Regions from separate parts of the Pantoea folii genome, predicted to be linked through region 3. Evidence: predicted binding sites of a transcription regulator. Region 3 holds the regulator's gene; each other region holds the start of a gene.

Region 1 (10,768 bases), on a different contig from region 3:
CCTGGCCAATGACCGTGCGCGCCGCTTCCAGCGCCAGCTGCATCAGACGAGAGGCAATGACGCTATCCAGCGCTTCCAGCGTATGGTGGAACTCGGTCACCAGCTGCTGCATACGCGCCTGTAAGGGCGCCTGCTGCTGCTGGGCATCGGCTAGCCCTTGCTGAAAACCGGCGTCGTAGCCGTTCTGCTGCGATTCGGCAAAGCCCTTTTGATAGCCTTCGCTATAGCCTTGCGTCTGTGCATCTTTGCGCATCTGCTGTTGCATGCGCTCCAGCATCTGCTGTTGCTCAGCTTCGGCACTCATTTCGACATCCACAGCCGGCTCTTCCTGCGGCAGTTCTTCCGCCACTTTGAAGGTGCTGCCTAAATCATCAGGCTGCCAGCGCTGCCACGCACGGGCGGAAAAGGCATCAGACATAAGTTTCCTCGCCACCACCAATTACCATTTCGCCGGATTCTGCCAGGCGACGGACCACCAGCAGGATCGCTTTCTGTTCGTTCTCCACGGCCGACATACGCACCGGACCACGGTTGGCCAGATCGTCGCGCAGGATATCGGCTGCACGCGCTGACATGTTCTTGAGGAACTTCTCGCGCAGCGGCTGTTCGGCACCTTTCAGGGCGATTAGCAACTGCTCGGACTCCACTTCCTGCAGCAGGCGCTGGATGCTGCGATCGTCCACTTCCACCAGGTTTTCGAACAGGAACATCTCGTCGATGATCTTCTGTGCCAGCTCGCCGTCGAAGTCGCGTACCGCTTCGATAACCGCTTCTTCCTGCTGCGTTTTCATCAGGTTGATAATTTCGGCTGCGGTTCTCACGCCACCCATCTTCGCACGCTTGAGGTTGGTGCCATCCAGCAGACCGTTCAGGACTTCGGTCAGTTCTGCCAGCGCCGCTGGCTGTACACCGCCGAAGGTGGCGATACGCAGCATCACGTCGTGACGCAGGCGTTCGTCGAACAGCGCCAGAATATCTGCAGCCTGGCCACGTTTGAGGTGCACCAGGATGGTGGCGATAATCTGCGGATGCTCGTCGCGGATAAGATCGGCCGCTGCCTGAGGTTCCATAAAATTGAGTGTTTCCATGCCGCTGGTGGTCTCGTTCTTCTCGAGAATATCTTCCAGCAGGCTTGAAGCACGCTCCTCGCCCAGCGCTTTGATCAGCACTGAACGCAGGTAGTCATTGGAGTTGAGGCTGAGCGCAGCAAACTGCTCGGCATCTGCTTCAAACTCGCGCAGCACTTCGGTCAGTTGCTTATGCGACACCTGGCGCATCCCCGCCATCGCGGCGCTCAGGTGCTGCACTTCACGCTGGTTGAGGTGTTTGAATACCTCGGCCGCACGTTCTTCGCCAATGGTCATCATCAGAATGGCGCTTTTTTCAGTACCGGTCAGACTCATAGTTCTTTACTCATCCATTCGCGGATAACCAGCGCCACAACGCGCGGATCGTTTTCAGACATATCGCGGATGCGCTGGCTCATCACCTCGGCGCTCATGCGGTTATTGGATTTACGCTCCTGATCCAGCTCGTCTTTACTGAGCTGCACGTTATAAGCTTCCTCAGATTCCAGCGCTTCCGCACGGGCTGCCGCCGCTTCTGCTGCCGCTTGCTCCTGCGCTTTCTTACGCAGCAGCTGCGGACGAACCAGTTTGCGATACAGGATGAAGGCAACCAGCGCCACCAGCAACCAGCGACCACCGCTCATCAACATGTCGAAGAAGGCTTGCGACTGCCAGAACGGCAGGTCACCGCCAGACGGCTCAGTCATGTTGAACTGCGAGTTCACCACGTTGACGCTGTCGCCACGATTCTGCGAGTAGCCCATCGCTTCACGGGTCAGATCTTCAATCTGTTTGATCTGCTGATCGTTCAGTGCAACGGCTTTGCCTTTGCCGTCATCACGGTAGTTCACCACCACGGCCACCGACAGACGCTGCACATCGCCCACATTGACCTTGGTGTGGCGAATGGTGCGGTCCAGTTCGTAGTTCACGGTGTCGTTACGGCTTGAGCTGCTCGGGCCGCTGCTTTGCTGCGTGCTGGTGGTGGTGCCGTTGTTGTTCGCCGCGTTGTTCTGGCCATTCGCATTCTGGCCGTTGGCATTTTGGCCGTTAGCATTTTGCTGCTGCGGATTGGTAACCGGCGCAGTATTCGCAGGGGCAGGTTGATTCGACAACGCACCCGGCACGCCACCTGGGTACGGGCTGCCATTCTGCTGGTTGGTATTGGTCTGACGCGAGCGAATCGCCGTGCTGTTTGGATCGGCGTTCGGTTTGTACTTCTCGTCGGTTTGTTCGCTGCGGTCAAAGTTGATCTGCGCTGTCACCTGCGCATGCACATTGCCCTGGCCAACGATCGGATTCAGGATGGCTTCGATACGCTGCTGATAACGCGCTTCCACTTCAGACGCATACTTCAGCTGTGCATCATTCAGGTCACGACCTTCGCTGTCAGAACGAGTCAGCAGACGACCGGCCTGATCCACCACGGTCACGTTGCCAGGCGGCAGACCGGCGACGCTGCTCGACACCATATGCTGAATGGCCTGAATCTGGCCTTCATCGAGTGCGCGACCCGGTTGCAGGTTCAATGTCACGGAGGCCGAAGGCGCTTTCTGCTCACGCACGAACAGCGTAGGTTTTGGCATCGCCAGATGCACGCGCGCGCTCTTGACCGGGCCGAGCGTTTCAATGGTGCGGGCCAGCTCACCTTCCAGCGCACGCTGGTAGTTGATCTGCTCGCTGAACTGGCTGATGCCGAACTTCTCTTTGTCCATCAGCTCAAAGCCAACAGAGCCACCTTTCGGCAGCCCCTGTTGCGCCAGGCGCAGACGCAGTTCATGTACCTTATCGGCAGGCACCATTAAGGCACCGCCGTTTTCGGCGAACTGGTAAGGAATGTTCATTTGCGTTAGCTGGGTAACAATCGCGCCGCCATCCTCATCGGAGAGGTTGTTATAAAGGACGCGATAGTCAGGGGCTTTAGCCCACAGCACCAATGCAAAAACCACTGCGATAGCGGCAGCGGCAGCAACAATGATTGGAATTCGCGGATTGGCGCGCAGGCGAGCCAGAAGGTCATTGAAACCTTTCTTTGCGGTATCTTGTGTGGCGGCTGCACTCGCATTCATGACCGATTCCTGCCTGACATAATTGACCGGGTTAGTTGTGGTGACAAAACAGACTCCCTGAAGCAACGTCTTAAATGAAATTCCAATCTTATGGCTGGCATTATTGATGAATCGGGTCACTTCGATGGCTGGATAAGCTAGGTTTTTTACGTTTATTTAGCGCCTTTGTCCTATTGACAGTGTGTTAACTTTTGCAGCGTGAAAATTTAAACCCTTCTTTAATGAGGTACAGGCAATGTCGATTCAGGCAATTGATGGTGTGTTGCAGCAGCTGCAGTTAACGTCGTTACAGGCCAGCGGCAAGCAGGCCGAGTCAACCAATCAGGTAGATTTTGGTGCCACCATGAAAGCAGCACTGGATAAGATCAGCGACACGCAAACCGCGGCGCGCACCCAGGCACAGGATTTTGAAATGGGCAAACCGGGCATCCAGTTAAACGATGTGATGGTCGATCTGCAGAAATCCTCCATTTCCATGCAAATGGGGATTCAGGTGCGTAACAAACTGGTATCGGCGTACACCGATATCATGAACATGCAGGTGTAGTGGCTGCAAACATTGTTGTGGTGTCAGGCGGGAAAGCATTTATCTTTTTCAGTAACAGCGGCATGATGCTGGCCTGACACACCGCGTATATCGAGAAGAGGATTCTCACGTGAAGCCCACCCTGCTGCTGCTGATGGCAACGATCATGCTATCCGGCTGTGATAATAAAAATGCGGACTTTGCACCGCAGATGAAAAATTACGCTTACCTCTATCAGTTCGAAGCCATTCCCGGCAAAGTCAAAAGCACGCATCAGCGCCTGTTTAGCGCCGACGACACGCCAATCTTTGATGTCGATATCGCGTTCGATGGGCAAGGCTGTATTGCCCATGTGAAATCCATTGATAAAGCCGGAGATATCACCGAAGTGACGCGGGAAGGCGATAAACTGACTGGCACAGAAAACGGTCAGGATGTGGTCGTCACGCTGAATAAGCAGTGCGCGGTAATAAAAAAAGTCACTCCCAGCATGACGGTGGATATTGGCTATAACGATCAGGGTTGGGTTGATCAAATCTCCTCTCCCGCCTCCGATGTTAAATTCCATCTGACCTACAATAACGTCGGTGATATGACGCTGTTGAGTATTAAGAAGGGCGATGAGGAAGTGTCACGCGCCAGTGCCAAACATGATACGGACGCAAAAAAGATATCCGATGTGGTGACGACGGTGCAAAGAAACGAGCAAAGCAAGACGGTTACCACGCAATGCCAGTATAAGAATGATGTTCCTTTCCGCTGTGATACCGTGACCACTGATGCCGAAGGGCAAGTCACGGATAAGCAGTACGGCACCATTGATGTCACCTATTATTGATGCTTGAGTAAGCCGCGAATGCGGCTTTTTTTATGCCGTTAATATCGGCGCCGATAAGCGAAGCGCTAAATAAAACAATCACTTACTGATCAATTGCGCGCTCGATATGCTAAAGTGTGGGCCTTAGGTAAGCATTCGTCAGAGCAGGGAACTCGGTGTGCAACATGCGCATCACGCGAGGCGTTGAGGAGTGTTGAGTAAGGGTTGCAGCGACAAGAAGCGTGTAAGAATGAAAGAAGGTTATTACTGGGTTAGAGATAAAGATAACCCACCAGAAGTCTGGCGATATATAAAGCAATTTGGCTGGTACCGTCCCTGCGTTGCCGTGCCCATCACCTTAAGTTCTTTTAAGTTGATGAACTACCAGGTCATCAGCGATCGATTATTACCACCGGGTTACTTCCCGCTTTAAATGCTAAAACCGCCGGTTAAAGGCGGTTTTTTTATTCTCTCTAACCGTTCGCTATTTGATTTCCGGCCAGGCGATAGCCGGGAAACCATTTAACTGCGGACGCGCGAACAGATACCCCTGGAACTGGCTAATGCCTGCCGCTTCCAGCCACATCCACTCCTCGGCTTTCTCCACGCCCTCTGCAATCACCGCAATCTCCAGCGAGTTACAGCACTTAATGATGGCATGCAAAATGGCCTGTTTAGGACCGCTTTTGTGCACATCGCTAATCAGCTCACGATCAATCTTAATTTTGTCCGGCTGAAATCTTGATAACAGTGACAGGCCAGCAAAGCCCGCGCCAAAATCATCCAGGGCCAGACTGATACCCGCCGATTTCAGTTTGCGCACCTGTGCCGCAAACTCATCGGTGCGCGAGATGATCTCATTTTCTGTGACTTCAACAATCACCTGCTCGGGGACCAAACCATTGGCTTCAATCTGCGTCAGCAGAAACTCCACCGCATCAGGAACCGTGACCAGGGACATTGGCAGAAGGTTAATGGAGGTACTGTGTTCGCCAATACCTAATTTTTTCGCCAGTTCGAACGCCAGTTTTTTAGACTGAATATCCGCATGATAAACAGCCTCGCCACCGAAGGCCGAAAAGTATTCGCCTGGCGAACCGCCATTCGGGGTACGGATTAACGCCTCATACGATGCCACGCGGCGTGCAAACGGATCGATAATCGGCTGAAAGGCGAAGTGGCACTCTTTCAGTGACTCAATGACTTCATTCTGAAGGGTACGAGATGGCTCATCCGCAATAAATTCCCATGTGCTGGCTGCGGGGATTTCAAAATAGTTCTCTTTATCACGAGCGATAACAAAGGTGCGCAGGAACTGCAACGCGCGATCATCGTAGGTCAGTTGATAGCGCGAGGTGCCTTTGTCTAACACGGCTTGCAGCACCATGGATTTATCATGCTCGCGTAAATCAAACAGCTCCATACCCACTTTGCCAAAGCGGCGAGCGGGGGCAAAGTCATGCATCAACTCCACCAGATTGTGGTGGCGGGCGTCCAGGCAAATGCGATCATAAATACCCTGCACAGCGTCACGGGGCCCTTCAAGTAACTGGAAGAAGTGCAGTCCATCAAAAAGCAGAATGCCTGTGACATCGTGCGAGCTGTTTTTGTTATTCGCTTTGGTCACCATGTCTTCAAGTGTTTTGATAGGAACATGGTCATGGAGGTGACTGCGATAAATGATGGTGGTAAGCATAGCGATTGTCCGGACAGCTTATTATTGTGGGGCCTACAGTAGCAGGCCTGGGGCGGGGGCTGTCCACCAATATAGACTCGAATCGTAAACTATTTTCCAATTAATGAGTTAACCGAAACGGCTAGCGAAACGGCGTCAAATCGAATTGTTAATTAATTGCACCGGGGGAGTATTTACGATAAATAATTTCGATTGAATGGATAAATAAAAAGCGTATCTTGACCCTCGTTAACCAGAGGTGAGCATAATGTTACGCGACTATTTAAAGATTGATGATAGCGACCGTTTAGTTGAACAGAGCGTATTAAGACTCAACAACCGCGGTCAGGAAGATGTCACTGAATGGCATATTGTTAGCGTAGACGGCAAGCAAAAAGGCAGCGTGACGCTGTTCGATAAGCTCTGCAACCGCCGCTCATATTGTGTTAACTATCGCATTACGCAGAAGGATGTGCACGGGAGGGTTGTCGTCGATCACTTGACCGACGTTTTGTAATAATTGCCGTAGTTTTGCTGGTTTTGACCCGCTCATAGGCGGGTTTTTTGCATTCTCTTATCTGGCGCGATAGCGGCGCATTTCCATCATAGTTCCGATTAATTCAATCTTTTTCTCCGCCGATGTCTGCGCGGGGAAGTCATCATTTAACGGCCGCAACGAGAAAATTTGTTCGTCGTGCTGCTCGGCCATCAAACGATAAATGCGCACCTGTGCAACACCATTGATGAGCGCCAGCACCGCATCACCCGGTTGTGGATTAACGGCAGGATCGAATATCAGTGTATCGCCGGGTCGGTAGTCAGGTTGCATGGCGGCATCCTCAAGGGTGATAGCCAACGCCGATTCACTCAGTCTGCTATCGCTGTAGAGAAAGCGGGTCGCCTGCTGCTGAATCAATAAGCGTTGCTCCTGCATCCACGCAGCAGCTTGCGCCAGAGTGATCAACGGCAGAGCACTGACATCACTGACGTTAAGCGGGGCGGTAAACACCTCGCCCTCGCCATCAATTATCCAAGCTGCCGTACATTGCAGCAGTTCTGCCAGCCGCAACAGGTTCTCGCCGCGCGGGACCGTCTCATCTTTTTCCCATTGTGAAACAGCGACATGTGACACGCCAATGCCACTTGCCACCACTAACTGCGTGAGCTTTAGCGCTTTACGACGGCTGCGAATGCGTTCACCTGCAGATTCTTTTTTCATCATCTTGACAACTCCGCTGGGTTTTACTTAAGTATACTTAAATTTATTAATTAAAGTAAACTTAAATTCTGATGTTGGCCGCGCAACTGGCAAGGGCGGACAACATGTTTCTCGGGCGGATCCCTTGCCAGTGAAGAGAGGTGAGGCATGGAAAGTAGTTTGGTGACCAGCGTCGGTGCGCTACTTCTCGGTGGCGGTGCGGCAGCTGTGTTTTGGAAACCCTTAATGGCCGGCATCGCGGCCATCGTCACCAGCAATCGCGCCGGCGGCGAGATCATCACCAGCTATAAAGAGCAGGTGATGCTTCTCAAGGAGAGCCATGCGCTGATGCGCCAGGAGAACGATGACCTGCGTATTCGCCACGACAAAAACCTGCGGCGCATCTCTTCGCTGGAGACCGATCTACGGCTGATTAAGAACGCGTTGGGCATTCTGTTAGCCACCACGGAATCTGATCACAGCGATAAATTCCGCAGTCAGATCAATCAACTGATCACCACCTTAGAGGAGAGTCGCGATGGTGCAGATAAACAGTGAATTTTCAGTGCGCGGCCATCGGCGTCAGCTACTGCTGGGCGGTCTGCTGCTGATGCTGTCGCTGCTGTGTGTGGCGATGACCATTATGTTCGTGTTCGTGAATAACAGCGCCAATCGTCGGGTGGAGGATATCCGACAGCAGTACCGTGCGATTTCCGATCGGCGGGAAGCGCGGGTGGCGGAATTGACCAGCCAGTTAGTGACATTGCAGAAAAAACTCGATGGCTTGCCGGACCGCACCGCGAACAAGACAGCGGACAAAGTGAAGCAGGTTGTGGGGGAAGACGCGCCACCCGAATCGACGCATTAAGGAGGCCATGATGAGTATTACCGAGCGGATTGCAGCCAGCTTCGGCCGACTGCGGTCTTTATTAAGCAAGAAGGAGAAAATTATGAGCGACCAAACTGTAATCGAAAATAGTGCAGCAACTGCAACACCGGATGCCAGCACGCTGTCACCATTAGAGAGTTTTGCTAATGAGGTGGCGGTGCCGGGCAGTGCGACAGTGACCGATGCCTCAACGACAACCGTGGATAGTGCACCAGCACAGGATGTTTCAACTTCAGCTGTAAGTAGTGCACCCGTCCCTGCCTCCTCAACGCCAGCGGTGAATGCTGGCAGCGAGGCACAGCTTGGGGCGGACGCTGCGAGTGCAACGGATCTCACCCAGCAGTTGGCCACGCCCGATCCTCTGGCCAACGGTTCTGCCAGCGCTGGGCCGTCAACGGCTTCTACCGTCGGGATTCTCGCTGAGCAACCTGCCGTGGGAGTCATTGCGGATGCTGTCAGTCAGGACATCAATGCCAGCGTGAAGGACTTCACTCAGGCATTTAACTTTGTTGAAAATGGGGTTGAGAAGCTAGGTGCCGCGGCTAAGGATGAGCTGATCGCCCTGGCGCGCAAGTATCTGTAATGCTCAGGCGGCCTTCGGGTCGCCTTTTCATCTTCCGATTATTCTTAATGCGGTCTCGCTATTTTCTACTAACTTTAATGATTCAAACGTTATTTAAACGGGTTTAATTAGCGAAAAGGAAGATAGCATGAGTGATACAGAGGCAATCAAAACCAAAACTGACTACCTGCGTGATGTCACCTCCCAGTTAAAAGAGATGCGTCACTATGCGCAGACTAACACTGAGACGCTATCCAGCCACTGGTTGGCATTTGATGCAGGCGAGTACAAAGACAAAGAGTACGCAGGACGTTTTGACACGCTACTCAACAAGCAGGGACAGTTGTTAGATGATATCGAGCTGGCGATTCAGGATTTAGAGATCGCCATCAATCACAGCGAGCAAGAAAGCTAAGTTCCCCCGCGCTGGTGGCTTAATCGGCCACCAGCCACATGTCTGCTTCATCGAACATCTCTTCGACAATACGTGCCACCGTCGCTTTATCATTCTTACTCAGATCGGTATCAATGGCGTTTCGCTCCATTGGCTTGACGCGTACCTCGATCTCAGGAAATACGCGTTGCACGCGCTTCTCCAATTCCTGCAATATCATCTCACGTGCGCCTGGTAAACCGGCGACGTTGCGCTTATCGTAAATCAGCTCCACAAACATCAGGGCAGTCCATTCTTCAAAGAGGGTGCGTCATATTACTGTAAATAAAAACAGTGGCAAGGCTCGAAGCCCTATAGGTAAGAATATTTTTCTATCTGAGATACAGTTAGCGGGATTTGCACTGATACTCAACAGCGTTACAAAGCGAATTGGCTTTTTTAGGGGGTAAACATGCGTCAACTGGTGATCGATATTTTGTTGAAAATGGCAAAAATGGATACGGAAGCAAAAGAGTTGGTGGCGCAGGTTGAGGCACAGTCATTACTGATTGCGGCCTTATTGATTCAGGCGAAGCAGGATAATAACTTAACGATCAGCGACACCGTTCAGGATGCCATTTTGACCGCATCGCGTGCCGGGCAGCAATTTTTACAGTCAGATGTGGATCTGCTGCTGACGCACATCAATCGTCTATTGGCGGTGGCAAGTTATGTGGAAGTGAAAGGGATTGAGCGCGAGGGGTAAGCAAAAAAATACTACCTCTGGAGGGGAAATCCAGCAACTCCTCCAGAGGCGGCGCAATAGCACCTTCGTTCAAGGACAATCTACGACCGAAGCCGTCAGATACAAGTTATACAACTTATTCAGGATTGTACAACTTTTTCCTTGCCGATTTGTGTGGTTAGAGGTGTGTTTGAGATAATTTAGGGCCGCTGCGCTTAAAGTTCGTTCTTAATGCAAAACTCTTCCCACGTCATGCCGAGCGCTTCCGCATGGGATTTCAGGTAAGTTTCAATCGCTTCAGCAGCAACCGCTTTATCAGGCTCTGCCAGTTGAATGGAAAACAGCATGCCATCCAGCTTTTTCTGGCGTAAGAATGCGGCATAGATGCGCTCAGCGTGCCACTCGCGCAGTTGGCGCAGTGACAAGTTGGCCGCGCGCGCATCGCTCTCGGTCAGTTCATCCAGCGCGGCTTGAAAATCGGCGTGCGCGGCAAAAAACATCGTGCGAGCCTGGGCGTAATACTCTTCTGGGGTTTTCATGCGAATTTCCTGCTTATCGACTTGCGCGCTAGTGTAACGTGCGCGAAGTGTCTTGTCAGGCTCAGCCGGGTTTTCGCCGAGATTCCTTGCGTAACTTACGCGAAAAATTATAACGTAGCCGCCATTGAGGCGAGTGTAGGGACCAGGAATGAAAAAGTGGATGGTATTGGCCGCGCTGGGCTTGAGCGGATGTGCGCAAATCAGCAATTACGATGAAGCGGTAAAAACCCCGGCACCAGTGGAATTGCAAGGTAACTGGCAGACTGTCGGACCGCAGAGCAAGTTGATCAGTGGCCAGGCGATGGGCA
Region 2 (10,768 bases), on a different contig from region 3:
CTGGCCGCAAAGCAGGGCCTGTTGAAAATGAAAGCTCTGGCGGACATGGGCTACGTGCAAGGGGTGATCCCGCCGCATGAGCGGCCGAATATCCCGCTACTGCGCCAGCTCGGTTTTGCTGGCTCGGACGAACAGGTACTGGCGAAAGCGGCTCAGCAGGCGCCGCAGCTGTTGTCTGCTGCCAGTTCTGCCTCGGCAATGTGGGTGGCCAATGCCGCCACTGTATCGCCTTCGGCTGATAGCGCCGATGGCCGCGTGCACTTCACCGTGGCTAACCTTAACAATAAATTCCACCGTGCCATCGAAGCGCCGGAAACCGCCGACTTACTGCGCGCCATTTTCCGCGATCCGCAACATTTCAGCGTGCATGATGCTTTGCCGCAGGTGTCGCTGTTTGGCGATGAAGGTGCCGCTAACCACAACCGCTTTGGCACCGAGTATGGCGATGCGGGCGTGCAGCTGTTTATTTATGGCCGAGATGGGCAACAGCAGGGCGCTGCACCGGCACGTTATCCGGCACGTCAAACACGGGAAGCCAGTACTGCGGTGGCGCGTTTGCATCAGCTCGACGATGAACGCACGCTGTTTGCTCAGCAAAACCCGCTGGTGATCGATCAGGGCGTGTTCCACAACGATGTTATCGCCGTCAGCAACCAGCAGGTGCTGTTCTGCCATGAAGAGGCGTTTGTCGATCAGCCGGCGTTATTGCAACAGCTGGCGGCGCGCGTGCCCGGTTTCCAGCCGATTGTGGTGCCGCGCGATAAAGTGTCAGTAGCCGACGCGGTGAATACCTATCTGTTTAACAGCCAACTGTTGCAGCATCCTGAAGGTGGCATGCGACTGGTGCTGCCAGAAGAGTCACGCCAGCACGCCGGCGTATGGCGCTATTTGACCGGGCTGGTGGAGAGCGGCGGGCCGATTCGCGAACTCACGGTGTTCGATCTGCGTGAGAGCATGTGCAACGGCGGTGGGCCAGCTTGTTTGCGTTTGCGCGTGGTGCTCAATGAAGCAGAGCGTCAGGCCCTGAATCCAGCGGTATTGATGAATGATCGCCTGTTCAACACCCTGAACAGCTGGGTGGATCGCCACTATCGTGATCGCCTCACCCAAGCCGATTTGGCCGATCCGCAATTACTGCGTGAAGGACGCACCGCGCTGGATGAGCTGACACAGCTGCTAGACTTAGGCAGTGTCTACGCATTTCAGCGTTAACCTCAGAGGGTAAGTGAAGCTTCTGAGTTGAAAAGGAGTGTACATGCAGGATTTTCTACAACATACCCTGTCAGGTAAGCCGCCGCAGCAGCGGCAGGGCAGCAATGCCCATTTACAGTGGCAGTGGCACGATGAGGGCATTCTATCCCTGACCCCCCATGCACCGACGCATCAGGCGCTGGTGCTGTCAGCGGGCGTACACGGCAACGAAACGGCCCCGGTTGAGATTCTTAACCTGCTGCTGGCGCCACTGCTGCGGGGAGATCATCCGTTGGCAGTGCGCTTGTTGGTGATATTGGGCAATCCCGATGCGCTACGTAGCGGCAAGCGCTATCAGCAATATGATATCAACCGTTTGTTCGGAGGGCGCTGGCAGAAGGTCTCCGATTTGCCTGAAGCTCAACGCACGCTGCGGCTGGAGCAGGCGCTGGAACAGTTCTGGCGCGAGTGTCGCGATCATGAAGTGCGCTGGCATCTCGATCTGCATACCGCAATTCGCGGCTCATACCATGCGCGTTTCGGCGTGATGCCGCTGAATCCTCAGCCGTGGCCGCAGGATTTCCTGCACTGGCTGGCGGCGGCTGAGCTGGAGGCGCTGGTGTTTCATCGTTCCCCAGGCGGCACCTTTACCCATTACAGCTGTGAACATCACGATGCGGCCAGCTGCACGCTGGAGCTGGGTAAAGCGCTGCCATTTGGTGAAAATGATCTCAGCCAGTTTGCAGCGGTGCAGCTGGCGCTGGCGGCATTGTTGCACGGTGAGTCACTGCCAGAAGTGCGGGAACAGCCGCGCCACTATCGTGTGGCGCAGCAGATTACCCGCCACGGTGACGCGTTTGTGCTGCACATGGGGCCAGAGACCCTGAATTTCACTGCCTTCCCGCAAGGCACGTTGCTGGCAGAAGAGGGGGAGACGCGCTACTACGTGCAGCAGGCGCGCGAATATGTGCTGTTTCCCAACCCAAATGTTGCCGCAGGACTGCGTGCTGGCTTGATGCTGGTGGAAGAAAACGAGCAAACGCAGGCACTGACGTTATAAATAAGGTGGGTGAAGAAAATTCACCCATTTTTCCCTTCCGCAAATCCGACAATACCGTTACACTCCTCCTTAATTCCTGCGCATTTCCCTTTGATTGTCATACTCTTTTGCAATTCCTCACGCATTTCTTCTCTTTCTCTCCATGATTGCCTGATTACTGTCTTTTATGCTTTCAGGGCTTTACTCAGACTCTGAGTAGTTGACGTTTGGCGTCGTATGCTTGTTTCCGAAGACGCGACACACCTTGTCGTCATGAAACTGAATAGTAAGGACAAATATTATGCGTAAACTCACTTCCCTGTTCCTGGCTACTGCAATGGCTCTTGGTGCTGCCAACATCGTCCACGCTGCAGCGGACAATCTGACACCACCGCCAGCAGGTAGCGAAAAACCGATGCACAAGCCGCCAATGCATCATCACGGTATGGAGATGATGTTCAAAGGCCTGAATTTAACGGATGCGCAGAAAGCGCAGATCAAGACCATCATGCGTGACAGCCATAAAGAGATGAAACGTCCATCTCTGGAAGAGCGTCGTGCCAACCACAGCATCATCGCTTCAGATACTTTCGATAAAGCGAAAGCCGAAGCGCAGGCTGAGAAAATGACCGCCAACGCGAAAGATCGTGCGGTGAGCATGATGGAAACACAGAACAAGATTTACAACGTGCTGACGCCTGAGCAGAAAAAACAGTACAACGCCAACTTTGAGAAACGTCTGACAGAGAAAGGCCCGCATGACGGTAAAATGCCGCCACCGCCGGCTGATGGTGAATAAGCCGTTTAGCTAATCGGTTTGAGACCGCCGACGTTGTCCACTGCATCTGATGCTTTGGGCAGCGTCGGCGGTTTTGTTTTAGAGTTCAATCAGCGGGAAAACCCCGGACAGTAGCGGGCGGCACAAAATTTTATAGCCGTCATGATCAAAACCCTGGCGTGCGCGCTGCAATTGGCGGGCCTCTGCTTCGGTAGCGACCGAACCGAGCCAGAACCAGTGATCGATGACGTGAATCTGCGTCATCTCCGTGCCCACTTCCACCATGCCAACCGGGCCTTGCCACGGCCAGCACACCACGCGCATCTGTTCCAATGCCTCATGCAACCGTTGCTGATGGGCTTCAATGGATTCGTTGCCGCAACACGCCCCAGCGCAGCGTTTTAGTGCGGCGCGAAAACAGCCGCGTCCCGGCGTTAAACGCTCCAACCCCAACAATCCATGGCACAGGCGCTGTTCATCGGCGATCGTTTTGAGTTTTTCCATGGCCGCAAAGCGACTGCGAAATAAGCCGTAGAGATTCGGTGAGCACGAGAAGTCGAGATCTTTGGCGTACACCACCTGCGGAGGGCCATCGCCAAGCTGCAATGAACACAGCTGACGATTTTTGCGCAGGCGCTTATTAAACAGCGGCTGTTGGGTTTTGATCATCTGCGCTTCCAGCAGTTGCGCGCCAAGATCGCCCGCGGTAGGGATCCAGGTGACGCGTCGCGCCTGGCGCAACATGTTGGCTTCGTCCGGGGTGCGAAAATGCGACATCACCCGACTGCGCAGGTTGACGCTTTTGCCGATATATAACGGCAGGTTAGCGCTGTCACCGTGAAAGGTGTAAACGCCAGGCTGATTGGGCAAACCTTCCAGCCATTGGCGTAAATGTTCGGGATATTGATAAATCGCGGCCGCATCAAATTCGAGGCGGTGGCTGGCTGCACGTCTGACCAAAACACACTCCGATTACTGGTTGTCTGTCCAGTATATCAGCGTGATGCTTTTCTCGCCAGTCAGCGGCAGGAGGAGGGCGTTTCCCGCGACAGCGGCGGGAAACGTAGATCGGTTACTTTTTCCAGAAGTCGTCGAACACGGTGATCGGCGGACGACGTTTGTGTTCGGTTTTCAGATACCAGCCTTCAATGATCTTCGCGGCGGCGGCATCGATGGTTTTGCCTTCCAGATAAGCGTCAATCTGTTGATAGGTGACGCCGAGTGCCACTTCGTCCTGCAAGCCAGGACGATCGTCTTCCAGATCGGCAGTAGGATGCTTCAGATACAAGTGTTCCGGGCAGCCGAGGGTTTTTAACAGCTGTTTTCCCTGACCTTTGTGCAGGCGGAAAATCGGGTTGATATCGCTGCCGCCGTCACCGTATTTGGTGAAGAAACCGGTCACGGCTTCGGCCGCATGGTCGGTACCCACCACCACGCCTTTGGTCATGCCGGCGATGCTGTATTGTGCCTTCATACGCTCACGCGCTTTTTCGTTGCCGCGCACGAAATCGGAAACCACGATGCCCGCCTCTTTCAACGCGCGCTCGCTGGCGAGAATCGCTTCCTTGATATTCACGACCAAGGTGCGATCCGGCTGGATAAACGCCAGCGCATCCTGACAATCCTGCTCATCGGCCTGCACGCCATACGGCAGACGTACCGCAATAAAGGTGTAATCTTTGTCGCCGGTCTCTTCACGCAACTCGCGAATGGCGGTTTGTGACAGAATGCCGGTTAGCGTGGAGTCCTGTCCGCCGCTGATGCCGAGCACCAGGGTTTTCAGGAATGGATTGGCTTTCAGGTAGGATTTCAGAAAATCGACGCTGACGCGGACTTCCTGTTGCGGATCGATAACGGGTTTAACACCCAACGCTTCAATGATTTCCTGCTGCAGTGACATGAACCTCTCCTCAAGTCAGTAGCCTGACGGCACAATACGAATCATCTGCTAAAGCTAACGCCTCCGCTGGCAAACAACAAGCCGCATGGCTTGTTGTCGCACTTATTTGCAGGCTTTTCAGGCGCTTTTCGGTTTTTGCGCCAACAGGATGAACATCAAAATTGCCAGCATAAAGCAGCCAAAGATAGTGCCCGTCATGCTCAATACTGAGGTGCCGCCCAAACCGGTGACGGGCACGCTAATGGCACCTAAGGTGAACATGGTGACGCCAATCACCGCCGAGGCGCTGCCTGCACGGTGTCCCTGACTTTGCATCGCCAATGACGAAGCCGTGGTGGCAATCACACCGTTACTGGCGATGGTGAAGAACAGTGCCAGCAGAATGATTGGCAATGGTGCACCGGTCAGGCCGGCTAATAGCAGGCAACCTGACGCCACGAACGCCAGCGTCAGTCCGCCTTTCAGCACACGATATTCACCCCACAGCGGGCACAAGCGTGCACTGGTTTGTGATGCAATAATCAGGCCGAAGCCATTGGCGGCGAAGCAGAAGCTAAACGCCTGCGGCGACAGGCCGTAGATTTGCTGTAATACGAACGGGGAAGCGCCAATGTAGGCAAACATGCCGGACATCATAAAGCCCTGCGTCAGGCAGAAGCCCATAAAGGGACGATGAGTGACCACCTGGCCGAGTGCAGCCCAGGCTGAAAAAATCGAGCCCTGACTGCGACGTTCGGCGGGCAGCGTTTCGTGCAGTTTCCAGCGCGCAAGGAAGACCAGCAGTACGGCGATACAACCGAGCACCACAAAAATGCCGCGCCAGTTCAGCACCGTCATTAACACGCCGCCGAGTACCGGCGCACCAATCGGCGCCAGACCATTCACCAGCATCAGTAGGGCAAAGAAACGCGTCAGTTCATGGCCGCTGTACATATCGCGTGCGATGGCGCGTGACAATACCGCACCGCCCGCGCCCGCCAGGCCTTCAAACAAGCGAGCCACCAGCAGCGAGTGAATGTCTTTTGCCAGCGCGCAGCCAATTGAAGCGATAAATAACAACACCAGTGACAGCATCAGGGGGCGAATACGGCCAAATTTGTCGCTCATCGGCCCAAACAGCAATTGTCCTGCGCCGAGGCCCAGTAAACCAGCGGTTAAACTTAACTGCGCGGTGGCGGTTTCGGTGTGCAGATCGCGCGCCAGTTCAGGTAAGGCGGGCAGATACAGGTCGATGCAGAGCGGCCCGAGTGCCGCCAGCAGGCCCAGCGTAATGGCGTAAACCAGCCGATTAGAGTGTGCAGGTGTCATTGATCCTCTGTTTTCTTGATGTCTTGAGATTTTTTTTCCGGGGGATTATACGAAGCGCGAAGCGGCAACACAGCAACTTTACGAAAAACTAACGCTTCAGAATGGGCTTAAAGCGAAGCCATTGAGTTGATAAATCTGGATTTATGTTCCAGGCTTAGTGTGACATGGACAAAGGATGAGGAATATAAAGATGAATAAAGTGCTGGGATGTATCGCTGCTGCTGTGACGCTGGTAGCTCTGTCTGGTTGTACGACTTATGACAAAGCGGAAAGCTATGTGACTAAGCCGGTGGTTAAGGATGTGAAAAAAGGAATGACGCGCGATCAGGTTCGCCAGATTGCGGGTGCTCCATCAACTGAAATCACCATGGTACACGCCCGTGGTACTTGCCAGACTTACGTGATTGGCGAGCGTGATGGTAAAGCACAGACCTACTTTGTCAGTTATAACGATGTGGGCCGCGTAATGAACTACGGTTTCCAGAGCTGTAAAGACTACGATACCGATCCGCAAGCTGCTCAGTAATTCTTGCCGAATGCAAAAAGGCCCGTCAATGACGGGCCTTTTTTCGTTTAACGCTTACAGTCCGTAAGGGCGCGGCACTTCAACATAATTGCCGCCCATCTCACGCTGATAGTAGTGGCCTTCCTGCACGTAATAGCGTTTCCCGTTGAAATCCAGTACGCGCATCCCGCCTTCTGGCGGCGCTTCAGGCGCCTGAACCACCACGTAGGTATCGCCCTGACGCTGGTAGTAGTTGCCATTCAGCATGTAATAAGTGAGACCGCCTATCAGCACCGCTGTCGCCGCCTCAGGTAAGAAGCGCAGCGGACCAGGACCGCCCCAACGTGGGCCACCACCCCAATGTGGACCTGGGCCGGGGCCCCAGCCGTAAGGGTGGGCAAAACTAATGGCGGGCGTTAATAAGGTTAACGCCAGCACCGAGGCGATAACGTTTTTCATCGGTGATTCTCCTGCTATGACTAATAGCAGAATTAGCCTTCTGACGACAAAACTCAAGTGAAAAGTGGCTGATTTTTCGTCTGTTTACCATGCTTAACGCTTTCCTGACGCTAGCGCCACGATCGGGGGGAATTGCGGAGTTTCAGCCATAAAAAAACGGCAGGCGATGAGGCCTGCCGTTGTTCTGCTGCGTCGGAATTAGCGATGCGCCAGTTCAGGGTGCTCGTCGCTTTCCAGCACTCTTTTATCGGTCAAACCGAGCCAGCGGCTGGTGAGTGAACCGGCCGTCATCGAACCATTGACGTTCAATGCGGTACGGCCCATGTCGATCAGCGGCTCAATGGAAATCAGCAGCGCAACCAGGGTCACCGGTAAGCCCATCGCAGGCAGCACAATCAGCGCGGCGAAGGTGGCACCGCCGCCTACACCGGCAACACCGGCTGAGCTCAGCGTAACGATACCGACCAGCGTCGCAATCCACATCGGATCAAACGGGTTGATGCCGACCGTTGGCGCAACCATCACCGCCAGCATGGTCGGGTACAAACCGGCGCAACCGTTCTGACCAATGGTGGCACCGAAGGAAGCCGAGAAGCTGGCAATCGATTCCGGCACACCAAGACGGCGCGTCTGCGTTTCGACGTTCAGCGGAATACTGGCTGCACTGGAACGGCTGGTGAAAGCAAAGGTAATCACCGGCCACACTTTGCGGAAGAAGCGCATCGGGTTGATGCCGTTCACCGACAGCAGCAGGGCGTGCACGCCAAACATGATCGCCAGACCCAGATAAGAGGCCACCACAAAACCACCCAGCTTGATGATGTCCTGCAGGTTAGAACCCGCCACCACTTTGGTCATCAGCGCCAGCACACCGTACGGCGTCAGCTTCATGATCAAACGCACCAGTTTCATCACCCAGGACTGCAGCGTATCAATTGCCACCAGTACGCGCTCGCCTTTGACTTTGTCATCCTTCAGCAACTGCAATGCAGCCACGCCGAGGAAGGCAGCGAAGATCACTACGCTGATGATCGAGGTGGGGTTAGCACCCGCCATATCGGCAAACGGATTTTTCGGGATAAAGGAGAGCAGCAGCTGCGGCGTGCTGAGATCGGCAACCTTGCCTACATAGTTGCTCTGGATCGCGCTCAGACGTGCGGTTTCCTGCGCACCCTGCACCAGACCTTCTGCGCTCAGGTCAAACAGCCCGGTGACCATCACACCCACCAGCGCGGAGATCGCGGTGGTGAACAGCAATACGCCAATGGTCAGTACACTGATTTTGCCGAGTGAAGAGGCGTTATGCAGACGCGCTACCGCGCTCAGGATCGAGGCAAAGACCAGCGGCATCACAATCATCTGCAGCAACTGGACATAACCGTTGCCGACAATGTTGAACCAGCTAATTGAATCTTTCACCACCGGGCTGTTTTCGCCATAAATGGTTTGCAGCGCCAGACCGAACAGCACGCCAATCACTAAGCCAGTCAGCACGCGTTTCGACAGGCTCCAGCTTTGGTTGCCAATACGATTCAACAGAATCAGCAACGCAACGAAGGCGATGATATTAATAATGAGGGGAAAATCCATACTCGACTCCAGAGATGTGCCGCGCAGCACGTGTGGCTGGCACGGAAAACAGTAATTTCCCGTCAGGGAATGTCAGGAATGTTACCAGTTCAGGAAAGTGCAGGCTTATACTCAAAAGGAATGGTTTATAACTTTATTGATTGATTTGCCTGGTTATTGACCGCTTTGGCCATTAACTAGCCGACCGACACCATTTTGCAGCGTATTAAACAGTTGCTCGGGCCAACCGTTGGCACCAAAAGAGGGCATACCTGCGGGAAACCACAATGCATATCCGACCAATGCGAGGCAAAGTGCGCGCTCCAGTTGATTGCCTTTCTGGCTATTGAGCAGCGGCAAACGGAAACGCCAGCGGCACGGCCACAGCAAGGGGACGCCTGCGGGGGTCAACATGTCGGCGACGATGTGACTGAGATAACCCAGCGTCATCCCCTGTAAGACATCAGCAGGCAGGAACCAGTCCGCCGGAACGTTAATCTGGAATAGCCACAGGCTGATCGCTACCGCCAGCAAACTGTGGGTAAATCCACGATGACCAAAGGCGCGCGCAATGGGTTGTGAGATCCATTTCAGGCGCTGGCCTAACACAGATTTAGGATGGTCAATATCAGGCAGCAGACAGGTCAGCAGTGCAGCAGGCACGAGATGCCACCAGTCGGCGCTGGCCATGACTGGCGTCAGCTCCGCACGCTTAGCAAAAATCGCGCTGGCAATGGCAAAAATGATATGGCCTTCGGCCGTCATGATGAAACCTGGCTGCAAAAACTGTCGATGCATCCAGTATAGGGATTTATCCAGTGAAATAGAACGGTGACGCTGTAACGAAGCGTTAATATTTTTCGCTTTCCCGCGTCATAATGACGCGGGAAAAGAACAGGTTAGCGTGCTAACCATCCACCATCGACGGCCAGTGTGTAGCCGTGCACATAATCTGCAGCGTCAGAAGCCAGAAACACGATCGGACCCATCATGTCTTCCGGAACACCCCAGCGTCCGGCAGGGATGCGTCCAAGGATCTCTTCGTTGCGTGATTCGTCATTGCGCAGTTGTTCGGTATTGTTAGTTGCCATATAGCCGGGGGCGATGGCATTAACGTTAATGCCGTGTTTCGCCCACTCATTGGCCATCAGACGCGTTAAGCCCATCACCGCACTTTTCGACGCAGTGTAAGAGGGCACGCGAATGCCGCCCTGAAAGGAGAGCATTGAGGCGATATTAATAATTTTGCCGCCGTTGCCCTGAGCGATAAACTGACGCGCCACCTGCTGAGACAGGAAGAACAGGCTTTTGCTGTTGATGTTCATGACATCGTCCCAGTCCTGCTCGCTGAAGTTAAGTGCATCCTCACGGCGGATGATGCCCGCGTTATTCACCAGAATATCGATACGTCCTGCCTGAGCCACGGCTTGCTCAACAATCTGCGGCACCCCTTTCGGCTGAGTCAAATCGGCCTGAATCGACCAAAAGCGGCGCCCCATGGCTTCAACTTTAGACTGTGTATCGGCAGGACCGGCACGATTAACGCCAATGATGTCACAGCCGGCTTGCGCCAACCCTAAGGCCATCCCCTGACCTAAACCGGTATTACAGCCGGTGACCAGCGCAATTTTGCCTTCAAGATTAAATGCGTTAAGGATCATCTTTCGCTCCTGTTAGCGCAGCGCGCTGATGCTGACGTGGTCCATGTCATCGAATACCTGGTTGTCTCCCACCATGCCCCAGATAAAGGTATAGCGCTGTGTGCCGACTCCGGCATGGATTGACCAGCTTGGTGAGATCACCGCCTGCTCGTTGTGCACCAGCAAATGGCGCGTTTCCTGCGGCTGGCCCATCATGTGGAAAACGGCGCTGTCATCTGCCATATCAAAGTAAAAGTACACTTCCATACGACGTTCATGGGTGTGACACGGCATGGTGTTCCACAGATTGCCGTCATCAAGACGCGTGAGTCCCATGGTGAGCTGGCAGGTGGGTAACACATCCGGCACGATAAATTTA
Region 3 (10,768 bases):
GCAATATGCGATGGTTGATCGTGATGACGACCTAAAGATTGGCGTGAAATCCACAGCGATTCTGTTCGGACGTTTCGATAAATTGATCATCGGCTTATTGCAGTTGGCCACGTTGGGGCTAATGGCGCTAGTCGGATTGATGTTGCATCTGAACGGGGCGTTTTACTGGTCACTGCTGGTGGCGGGCGGCTTCTTTGTGTATCAACAAAAGCTGATTGCTCAACGTGAACGCGATCCTTGCTTCCAGGCCTTTCTAAATAATAACTACGTTGGTCTGGTGCTGTTTATCGGCGTACTTCTCAATACTCAGCCATTTATTGACCTGTTTTAAGGGGTTGCTGCCATAAAAAAGGCGACCCGTTGAAGGTCGCCTTTCTGTTTTTTATGCCCGACGTTATTCGTGGGCTACAGCACTTTCAATGGTCAGACGGACATCACTGGTCACCAGCTCTGCCAGCATCTGCCACATAATGTGGGTGCGTTCCGCATCGGCATCGCCTGAATCACTGATGTAGCCTTCATCACGCAGTGACAGCACCAGCGCGGTAAACACTGCTTTGTCGAAGAACTCTGGCGCGTTAATGCCATGCAACACCGACAAACGCTGCGCCAGCGTGCGGCTCTCTTTCTCCAGCGTGCCGCGGTTAATCGTCGGCTTGGCACTCAGAATGGCGAAGGTGATGGCAAAACGCTGCAGCGTTTCACGGATACCGGCAGCCAGCAGTTGCAATGAACGATGGCGGGCCGGATTCATGCGTAACTGCCCATCATGCTCGGTAATCAGGCCTTGTCGCGCCATCTCAGCACAGAGGGCATTCAGCACGCCTGGCAGCTCTGCGTTATCCCAGCGCAGGAACAGCTCACTCTTCAGCATCGGGTAAACCAGACTCACCTGACGCAGCAGCTCCGCCTCACTGATCTCACGATGCTGCTGCACAATAGCGGCAATCAGCGATGGCATGACCAGCATGTGGTGGATGTTGTTACGGTAGTAGGTCATCAGGACGGCCTGCTCGCGCGGCAGAATGATGATATCGCCAATGCTGTCTTGTTCCGTCTCGAACTTGTTCATGCCCATGGCGTGATCAAGCAGCGCTTCAGCACTCATCTCCGGCACAGTCGCTTCCGGTGAATAAGGCACGTTACGCAGCAGCTGGGTGTAGCATTCCAGTTGCTCAATCAACTGCTCACGCGTCAGGGAACGCTGACGAGAAGCCAGCAGCGCGGTGACGCACAGGTTCATGGCGTTGGCGGCACCGGCTTCGTTAATACGCACCATCAGACGTGCCGCAATATCATTTACGGTCGGCGTCATCCATGCCGGGCGTTGTGGTTCAATCGGATCGATCGCATCACGCCATTCCGGCACGTTTTTGTTCAGATAGTTCATCAACGGCAGGGGTTCGCCGAAGTTAACGTAGCCCTGGCCAAGATTGCGCAGTTTACGTAACCCGCGCACCATCTGCAGGAAACTCTCTTTCTCTTTGGCCGCGCCACGTAACTCTTTAGCGTAAGTACCCACTTCCATGACGTGTTCATAGCCGATGTAGATCGGAACAAACGTAATCGGACGGCTACCGCCACGCAGCATCGCTTGCAACGTCATGGACAGGGTGCCGGTTTTAGGATCCAGCAGTCGGCCCGTACGCGAGCGTCCACCCTCAACAAAGTACTCTACCGAATAACCGCGGCTGAACAGCTCGCCGAGATATTCACGGAACACCGTGGAATAGAGTTTGTTGCCCTTGAAGGTACGGCGGATAAAGAAAGCACCCAGACGACGGAAAATCGGACCTGCTGGCCAGAAGTTCAGGTTGATGCCGGCCGCGATGTGTGGCGGCACCAGCCCCTGATGGTAGAGCACGTAAGAGAGTAGTAGATAGTCCATGTGGCTGCGATGGCAGGGCACATACACAATCTCATGGCCATCTTGCGCCAGCTGACGCACGCGCTCGCCACCGTTGACGTTGATGCCCTGATAAAGGCGGCTCCACAGCCAGCCCATCACGCGGTCTGTGACGCGAATGGCCTCATACGAGAAGTTCGCTGCGACCTCTTCCATCATCTCAACAGCATTCTGCTGGGCTTTCTCGTGCGAGATTTTTTTGCTGCGCGCTTCGTCTTCAACCGCTTTTTCAATCGCTTTGGATTGCAGCAGCTTGTTGAACAGATCCTGACGCGCAGGCAGACGTGGGCCTACAGCAGCCAGGCGCTGACGCGCGAAGTGAATGCGAGCCACGCGTGCCAGCTTCTGGGCAATCGACTTATCCGTACCGTGCTCCGTCGCCATCTGGCGCAGGGAAACGGTCGGCGAGAAGCGCACAAAGCTGTCACGTCCGTGCCACAAAATGGCGAAGAATTTCTCTACACCATTAAGGATGCGCAGATGTGGCGTATCTTCTCCCTGGATTTCGCGTCCCGGCGCACGACCAAACATCACCGCAACTGGTAACATCTGTACGTCGAGATCAGGGTTACTGCGGTGCAAATCGAGATAGTCGTGGAATAGCTTCACCGACTCAGGATTGGCAACGAAATAGGGGAATACGCGTGGGCCATCATGAATAAACACGTGACGCGGCAGTAGCGTGCCGTCGATCTCCAGCGGAGCCAGCGGATCGGGCAGATCATGTTTCAGGCACTGTGCCCGAAGAGTGAGCAGGTCAGCCTTTGAATCATAAGGCAAAACATACATCACTGGACGAGTCGGATCGATCCCGTGTTCTGAGACAGGATCGGTCGGAATGACCTTACTCTTTACCAAAAAAGAGAGTGGTAAATTCAATAGTTTGTAATAAAGTTTACGCCAACCTGACATAGACAACTTAAAGCCTCTTGTTAGCAAAGCGCGGCAAGCATACCAGAAAGTGCAACGAAGATCTGTGGCTTACACGACCTCAGATAGCCCACATATTGACGCCAAATCACATCAAGGGTTCCAAAGCATGGCAAATAACGTCACCGGTATTCAAAGAATAGTGAATGCAGCCGGTTATTCCTGGCAGGGCTTGCGCGCCGCCTGGAAACATGAAGCCGCATTTCGTCAGGAAGCCATTGCTGCACTGGTGGCGATTGTGGTGGCTTGCTGGCTGGATGTTGATGCGATTTCCCGTGTGCTGATGATTGGCTCCGTGGTGCTGGTGATCATCGTTGAAATCCTGAATAGCGCCATTGAAGCGGTGGTGGACCGCATTGGGCAAGAGCGTCATCCTTTAGCCGGACGAGCAAAAGATATGGGCTCAGCGGCGGTGTTGCTGGCTATCTTACTGGCTCTGTTTGTCTGGATCGCACTGCTCTGGTCGCATTTGCGATAGGTATTCCAGAATCTTCAAACCGCTGATTTTTCCCTCTGTTTTGGTTTTCATTTCGCCAATACCTGTATATACTCACAGCGACTGTATAAACAACCAGGGGGCGGGATGAAAGCGTTAACCACCAGGCAGCAACAGGTCTATGATCTGATTCGCGACCACATTAACCAGACCGGCATGCCGCCAACGCGTGCGGAAATTGCTGCGCAACTGGGTTTTCGCTCGCCCAATGCTGCGGAAGAACACCTGAAAGCACTGGCGCGTAAAGGCGTCATCGAGATTGTATCCGGTGCATCTCGCGGCATCCGCCTGCTAATGGAAGAAGAAGTCTCCGAAGGGTTGCCGCTGATCGGTCGCGTGGCCGCCGGTGAGCCGCTGCTGGCGCAAGAGCACATCGAAGCGCACTATCAGGTTGATGCCAATCTGTTTAAACCTACCGCCGATTTTCTGCTGCGGGTGAGTGGTATGTCGATGAAAGACATCGGGATTATGGACGGCGACTTGCTTGCAGTGCATAAAACCCAGGAAGTCCGTAATGGTCAGGTTGTGGTGGCGCGCATTGATGATGAAGTGACCGTCAAACGCTGGAAAAAGCAGGGTGCCATTGTGCATTTGCTGCCAGAAAACACCGAATTCCAGCCGATTGTGGTCGATACCCGTGAGCAGGCTCTGACCGTTGAAGGTTTGGCTGTGGGCATCGTACGTAACGGCGAATGGCTTTAATCTCTCATTGAATTCCCCCGCTGCGGTTGGTCGCTGTGCTGACCGCAGTCTGATACATTGATTTTCCTCCTCAGGCTGATTGTCGGTTAATGGTCCTATTGACCAGCGCAACAATGGAACGGGCGAATGCGGCTGTTTTCCTCCTCAGATAAAGCATTGTGGCGGCTGGCGCTGCCGATGATTCTCTCCAATATTACCGTTCCGCTGCTCGGTGTCGTCGATACGGCAGTGATTGGCCATCTCGATAGCCCCATTTACCTCGGTGGCGTGGCGGTAGGTGCAACGGCGACCAGTTTCATCTTTATGTTGCTGTTGTTCCTGCGCATGAGCACCACGGGTTTGACTGCGCAGGCGTTTGGCGCGAACGATAAAACCGCCTTAGCGCGGGCGTTGACGCAACCTCTGCTGATCGCCCTGGTGGCGGGCGTGCTGTTTTTATTACTGCGCGCGCCCTTTAGTTTGATCGCAGCCTCATTAATGGGCGGCAGCCCGGAAGTGCAGCACCAGGCACAAATTTTTATCAACATTCGCTGGCTTAGCGCACCGGCGACCTTAGCCAATCTGGTGATTTTGGGCTGGTTGCTTGGCGTGCAATATGCGCGAGCGCCGATGGTGCTGCTCATTGTCGGTAACCTGGTGAATATCCTGCTCGATCTCCTGTTTGTGCTGAAGCTTCACTGGGGCGTTGCAGGTGCGGCGGCGGCAACGGCGGTGGCAGAGTACGTCACGCTGGGTGTGGGGTTATGGATGGTGGTACGTGTGCTTAAGTTGCGCGGCATTTCTTTCAACCAGCTAAAACAGAGCTGGCGTGGTGATGCGGCACGCCTGTTCCGGCTCAACCGCGACATCATGCTGCGTTCGCTGATGGTGCAAATCTGTTTCGCGTCACTCACCTTGCTGGGCGCGCGTTTAGGGCCAGATGTTGTTGCGGTGAATGCCGTACTGCTGATGTTCCTGACGTTTACGGCCTATGCGCTGGATGGTTTTGCCTATGCCGTGGAGGCCTGCTCCGGTGAAGCGGTGGGGGCGCGAGATCGCAGTCGCTTATTACTGATTTGGCATGCTGCCTGCCGTCAGGCTGGTATCGTTGCCCTGGCGTTCGCAGCCATCTATGCGATAACCGGCCCCCAAATTGTGGCGTTGCTCACCTCGCTTGAGCCACTGCGAGAGATGGCCGATCGCTATCTTGGCTGGCAGGTGATTCTGCCGCTGATCGGTGTCTGGTGTTATCTGCTGGACGGTATGTTTATCGGCGCCACGCGCGGGCGCGAAATGCGCAACAGCATGATGATGGCGGCAGTGGGTTATGGGCTTGCCTTACTGACACTCCCGTGGCTCGGTAATCACGGCTTATGGCTGGCGGTGACGGTGTTTCTTGCCTTGCGTGGCTTGACGCTCTGGTGGATGTGGCGACGCCACTGGCGACACGACAGCTGGTTCACTGTTTGAATAAGCGAAGCGTAACCTACAGATTATTCTGTATTTTTTTGCGTAATCCTATCTGGCTACTATAATTATCTCAAACGGCGCAATTGAGTAGCGCGTTGTGTGGGTGATTACCTGATTTATCAGGAGATCATCGCATCTCACTCAGGATGATGTGGAGGATTATGATGAACAAAGACGAAGCGAGCGGTAACTGGAAGCAGTTTAAAGGGAAAATGAAAGAGAAGTGGGGCAAGCTGACGGATGACGATATGACGGTCATCGAAGGTAAGCGCGATCAGCTTGTCGGTAAAATTCAGGAACGCTACGGCTACGCGAAAGACCAGGCCGAAAGCGAAGTGAAAGACTGGGAAAGTCACAATAAAGATTACCGCTGGTAACCGGAATTAAGGAAGATGCTCCTACCCCGCCGATCACCCGTCGGCAAGGCACAAGGAAGTGCCACTCACCCTTTTCTCACTCTCTTTTTCGTATCAATCTCATGATCGTGATCGCAGCTATCGTGATGATTGCATGCTGCGACTTCTGCGCAGTTCTCGCACAAACCATGGGCTTCAATAACCGTGTGGCGCAATGAGAAACCGGCCTGATCGGCCAATCCCGAAATAATCTTTTCTACGCCGTGTGCGTGTTTTTCATTGACTGCCGCACAACCATCACACACCAGCATCACCGAAGTATGCGCAGGCTCGTCGAAATGGTGGCAAACCACATAACTGTTGTTTGATTCGACACGATGAATAAAACCCTGCTCCAGCAGAAAATCCAACGCGCGGTAAATGGTCGGAGGTTTAGCCTGCGGCTCGCTGATGCGAAGTTGATCCAGCAGATCGTAAGCACTGATCGAACCATTCTGCTCAGCCATTAAACGCAACACTTCAGCGCGTTGAGTGGTCAGGCGCACGCCGCGGTCAAGGCAAAGGGATTCTGCCTGAGTAAGCAGTTGTGCGGGCGTGAGGTTTGACATAAGTGTTCTCCAGGTTGCAGGCGATGTTATTTTATCACACAAACTTTTACCCTGCTGTGATTGCTTTTTACCCGGTTAAAGACCTAGAAAAATCCCGTTAATCAATAAATTAACTTAACCTTCCTGTTGTGCTGATAAAACTGCTCATTTCAGACCCTCTATGAGATCAGTCATATAGCGTAATTATCACGCTATTTTTGCTTTGCAACTCACCGGGTTAGCGTCTAAGGTTCAAAAGGTCTTAAGTAATATCTGGCATCAATTTAGGTTTTGTTCATTTTTCTGCATAACTAAACAGCAGAATGGTGTGGTTGTATCCAATTCTGCGAACAGCAGTGCTATTTCCTTTTAATTCACAGCAATGATGCGTTAGCCAGGGTTCAGAATAGCGGCTAACTAAACTGTTTCGTTTCTGAGTTATTCAGCGACATTTCAAAGGTGATGGCAGGCTCATGGTGAAGACATTATTCAGGCACAAAAAAGTAGCTTATCTTGTTGGTTTGAATGCAGTATTTCTTTCTTCTTCAGCTCTGGCAGCAGGTACATGGTATGACGCGCGTAACGATGCCATGGGTGGCACCGGCGTCGCTTCGTCAACCTGGAGTTCAGCGGTGCTGGCTAACCCGGCATTGATGACCAAAGCCAAACCTGAAGATAATGTCAGCGTCATATTCCCTTCAGCCGGTGTGCAGGTTACCGACAAAGACAAATTAATTAACAAAGTTGATGACATCACGGACAGTGTTGATCGCTACAAAAACGTGATCGACAACCTGACGTTTGCCGACTATTTAAGAGGTTATCCGGAGTTAAAGGCTGCGGCTGGTGATATGGCTAATCAGCTGGATGACTTAAAGGGTGATAAAGCACACGGTACTGCGGGTGTCGCTTTTGCTGTTACTGTACCGAATGAAACACTGCCTTTTGCCTTTATTACCAAAGCCTACGGCACGGCCAGTGTGCAGGCTAACGTTGTGGGCAGCGATATTACCTATCTGCGCGGTGTGGCTAACGGCACGGTGATCCCCGTGCCAGGTGATCAGGATAAACTGAGTTCGAGCGGTCATGGTCTGGCAGCACTAGTCACGGACTATGGTGTGGCACTGGCACATGAATTTGATGTCGCTGGCCATCCGGTTTCTGTGGGCGTGACACCAAAGCTGCAAAAAACCTGGCTGTATAACTACACCGCCAGTATTTATAACTTTGATAAAAGTAATATCAACAACAGCCAATACCGCAGTTCCGATACCGGCTTCAATATTGATGCAGGCATCGCGACCGACTTTGGTGAGCATTGGACGTTGGGTGTGACAGGGCAGAACCTGATCTCACGCGACATTGACACCAAAACAGTGGAAGGCTACCGCGATACCTATCAAATCCGTCCGCTGGTCACGTCAGGTCTGGCCTGGAACTACGGCGCGTTCACCCTGGCAGGCGATGTTGATTTGACGCAAACCAAGCGTTTCAAATCGGAAGAAAGCAGCCAATATGCGGGAGTGGGGGCCGAGTATCGCGTGCTGGATTGGTTAGCACTGCGCGCGGGTTATCGTGCGGATATGAAATCAAATGATGCCAATGTGGTTACCGCAGGTCTGGGCGTTTCACCGTTTAACAACACGGTGCATCTGGATCTTGCTGGTTCAGTGGGTGACGATAATACCTGGGGCGGCATGCTGCAGCTCGGATTTAACTTCTGATTGCGTCATTTCACATCACGCTAACATTCACCCTTAAATGGCGTGAACATGCTCACAAAAACAGGTCGCCATTGGCGGCCTGTTTCATTCCTGGGCGCAGAATTTGTGATCGTTATCAATCAGCGAAGCTGTGCCAGATTCAACTGGGAAAGTAGCCAATCTTTAAAGCTATCTAACGCAAAGTGGCGATGCTGATGCCGTGGGAACACCAGGTAATGGCCGATATAGTGAATCTCCTGGGTGGTCTCAATCAGCGGACAAACTAAGCGCCCACTGGCAAGCTCTCGTTCTGCTAATAATTTGGATTCCAGCACCACTCCCAGACCATCAACGGCAGCGGCAATCGCCATAAAACTGCGGTCAAAGCGCAAACCATAATGGCGCGGAGGCGTCAGGTGATTGGCTTCAAACCAGCCCTTCCATTGGTAGAGTTGCACATCGCACTGAATCAACGATTGGTGATAGAGGTCCTCCGGGCAGCGGATGCGTGCGGCAATCTCTGGTGAGCAAAGCGGTGTTAATTCCTCCACGGCCAGCGGGATTTTCTCGTAAGGCGAAGGACGCGGCTCGCCATAAACAATATCTAAATCATAGTCATCCTGCTCAAAGCGCGCATATTCGGTGCTGGCTGAAAGACGCAGATCAATATGTGGGTGTGCGGCAATAAAGCTTCCCAGGCGGGGTAATAGCCACTGATGGGCAAAGCTTGGCGCGGTGTGCAGACGCAGTGGCCGCGATTCATCAGCAGTGACGAGCGAAAGCCCACGCTGCATCTCATCAAATCCCCGCTGGATATGTTCCAGCAAGATTGCCCCTTCTTTGGTTAGCATGATTTCGCGCGTACTGCGCTGAAACAGGCGCGTGTCGAGCGTCTCCTCCAGCTTACGAATCGCATGACTAATGGCGCTAGGCGACAAATCCAACTCTTGCGCTGCGGCGGTAAATGCCCCTGTGCGGCCTGCGGCTTCAAACGCGCGCAACAGTGACAGTGGGGCTTTTTTTAATAATGTCATTTGTGAATCCCATTCAACAGTTGATGCATTTTTTGCTTTTGTCGGCAGGCGCCAAGGCTGAGTAATCTGCTGCTAAACGGCAAGCAGGTGAAAATGGCACGTGAATCCGCTGCAGCTTTCACCATGACAGATCGCTCTTCTGCTTGCCAACTCTGCTGATTTTCTCTTCTTTCAGGAACAGATATGACGACTCTTGCAGAACCGGAATTGAGCCTTACACAGCGACTGTCACAGCACGCTTATCGTATTCGTCGCTACGCGTTGCAAATGGGCGAAGTACAGGGGCAAGGCTATATCGGCCAGGCTCTGGGACTGGCTGATATGCTGGCCGTGGCATGGTGCCATGCGATGAATTACCGCGCGGAAGAACCCGAATGGGAAGGCCGCGATCGTTTTCTGCTTTCCCACGGCCACTATGCGATTGCACTTTATGCGACGTTGATTGAAGCGGGCGTGATTCCTGTGGAGGAGCTGGAAACGTATGGATCTGATGATAGTCGCTTACCAATGTCTGGCATGGCGACCTACACGCCAGGCATGGAAATTTCAGGCGGATCGCTCGGACAGGGGCTGACGATTGGTGTCGGTATGGCATTGGCATTGCGTCATAAAGGAAATCCGGCTTTTGTTTACAACTCGATGTCGGATGGCGAACTGGATGAAGGGGCAACCTGGGAAGCTGCGATGGGGGCGGCACATCATCAACTGAGTAATTTGATCGTCATGGTGGATATCAACCAGCAGCAGGCAGATGGCCCCTCTGGCAAAGTCATGGGATTTGAACCGCTGGCAGATAAGTGGCAGGCGTTTGGCTGGCAAGTACAGCGTGTGGATGGCAATGACATTGCTGCTGTGAAGCAGGCATTTGATCGGGCACGCGCGTTAAGCGAACCCAAGCCGCGCGTCATTCTGCTGGACACGCTAATGGGTAAAGGCGTGCCATTCCTGGAAGCGCGTGAAAAGAATCATTTTATTCGTGTGGATGCTGACGAGTGGCAACAGGCCATCACCATCCTCGATCAGGCTCAGGAGGCCACGCAATGAGCAGCATCACCACAGAGAAAAAGCCACGCCTGACAACGTCGGCGATGATTGCCTCAATTGCCGCAGAAGGACAAGCCACGGTTGCTGCGCCCTTTGGTCATGCGCTGGTCAAAGCCGCTGCGACCCGGCCGTCGATCGTTGGGTTGACTGCCGACCTGTCCAAATACACCGATTTGCATATCTTCGCCCAGGCCTATCCAGAACGTCATTTCCAGATGGGCATGGCAGAGCAGCTATTGATGGGCGCAGCCGGTGGCATGGCGAAGGAGGGCATGACGCCATTTGCGACCACCTATGCGGTGTTTGCCACGCGTCGTGCCTACGACTTTATCCATCAGGTGATCGCGGAAGAGCAGCTGAATGTGAAAATCTGCGCTGCGCTGCCGGGGTTAACCACCGGCTACGGCCCAAGCCATCAGGCCACTGAAGATATCGCGCTGATGCGGGGTATTCCGGGCATGACCATTGTTGATCCTTGTGATGCGCTGGACACGGAGCAAGCCGTTGCCGCTATCGCTGACCATCAGGGGCCGGTTTATATGCGTCTGTTGCGCGGTAAGG

What was found. The regulator LexA, encoded in region 3, represses DNA repair genes until DNA is damaged. The targets are predictions, from matches to a motif close to TNCTGTATGTACATACAGNA.
Region 1: the regulator LexA is predicted to act here: its motif matches at 9,514-9,533, upstream of AC1MDE_RS06735 (DinI-like family protein).
Region 2: the regulator LexA is predicted to act here: its motif matches at 9,534-9,553, upstream of AC1MDE_RS08810 (metal-dependent hydrolase).

Annotation. Positions count from the first base shown of each region.
Region 1 covers NZ_JBWXON010000004.1:24,227-34,994, reverse strand. The annotation lists gene fliH (flagellar assembly protein FliH) at 1-418, opposite strand, end outside; gene fliG (flagellar motor switch protein FliG) at 411-1,403, opposite strand; gene fliF (flagellar basal-body MS-ring/collar protein FliF) at 1,400-3,136, opposite strand; gene fliE (flagellar hook-basal body complex protein FliE) at 3,372-3,683, shown strand; gene AC1MDE_RS06780 (YnfC family lipoprotein) at 3,793-4,500, shown strand; gene AC1MDE_RS06775 (hypothetical protein) at 4,730-4,912, shown strand; gene AC1MDE_RS06770 (diguanylate phosphodiesterase) at 4,964-6,175, opposite strand; gene AC1MDE_RS06765 (hypothetical protein) at 6,423-6,671, shown strand; gene AC1MDE_RS06760 (helix-turn-helix domain-containing protein) at 6,729-7,376, opposite strand; gene AC1MDE_RS06755 (hypothetical protein) at 7,521-7,910, shown strand; gene AC1MDE_RS06750 (hypothetical protein) at 7,891-8,220, shown strand; gene AC1MDE_RS06745 (RodZ family helix-turn-helix domain-containing protein) at 8,303-8,824, shown strand; gene AC1MDE_RS06740 (hypothetical protein) at 8,952-9,218, shown strand; gene AC1MDE_RS06735 (DinI-like family protein) at 9,238-9,477, opposite strand; gene iraP (anti-adapter protein IraP) at 9,649-9,942, shown strand; gene AC1MDE_RS06725 (DUF6388 family protein) at 10,137-10,460, opposite strand; gene yedD (lipoprotein YedD) at 10,609-10,768, shown strand, end outside.
Region 2 covers NZ_JBWXON010000005.1:199,993-210,760, forward strand. The annotation lists gene astB (N-succinylarginine dihydrolase) at 1-1,212, shown strand, start outside; gene astE (succinylglutamate desuccinylase) at 1,256-2,251, shown strand; gene spy (ATP-independent periplasmic protein-refolding chaperone Spy) at 2,532-3,029, shown strand; gene cho (excinuclease Cho) at 3,108-3,968, opposite strand; gene nadE (ammonia-dependent NAD(+) synthetase) at 4,081-4,908, opposite strand; gene AC1MDE_RS08790 (multidrug effflux MFS transporter) at 5,026-6,216, opposite strand; gene osmE (osmotically-inducible lipoprotein OsmE) at 6,407-6,742, shown strand; gene AC1MDE_RS08800 (DUF6515 family protein) at 6,797-7,180, opposite strand; gene AC1MDE_RS08805 (L-cystine transporter) at 7,379-8,770, opposite strand; gene AC1MDE_RS08810 (metal-dependent hydrolase) at 8,924-9,514, opposite strand; gene kduD (2-dehydro-3-deoxy-D-gluconate 5-dehydrogenase KduD) at 9,649-10,410, opposite strand; gene kduI (5-dehydro-4-deoxy-D-glucuronate isomerase) at 10,423-10,768, opposite strand, start outside.
Region 3 covers NZ_JBWXON010000008.1:151,822-162,589, reverse strand. The annotation lists gene ubiA (4-hydroxybenzoate octaprenyltransferase) at 1-331, shown strand, start outside; gene plsB (glycerol-3-phosphate 1-O-acyltransferase PlsB) at 395-2,818, opposite strand; gene AC1MDE_RS11745 (diacylglycerol kinase) at 2,946-3,314, shown strand; gene lexA (transcriptional repressor LexA) at 3,420-4,034, shown strand; gene dinF (MATE family efflux transporter DinF) at 4,161-5,483, shown strand; gene AC1MDE_RS11730 (CsbD family protein) at 5,648-5,860, shown strand; gene zur (zinc uptake transcriptional repressor Zur) at 5,926-6,447, opposite strand; gene AC1MDE_RS11720 (conjugal transfer protein TraF) at 6,900-8,150, shown strand; gene AC1MDE_RS11715 (LysR substrate-binding domain-containing protein) at 8,270-9,163, opposite strand; gene AC1MDE_RS11710 (transketolase) at 9,347-10,207, shown strand; gene AC1MDE_RS11705 (transketolase family protein) at 10,204-10,768, shown strand, end outside.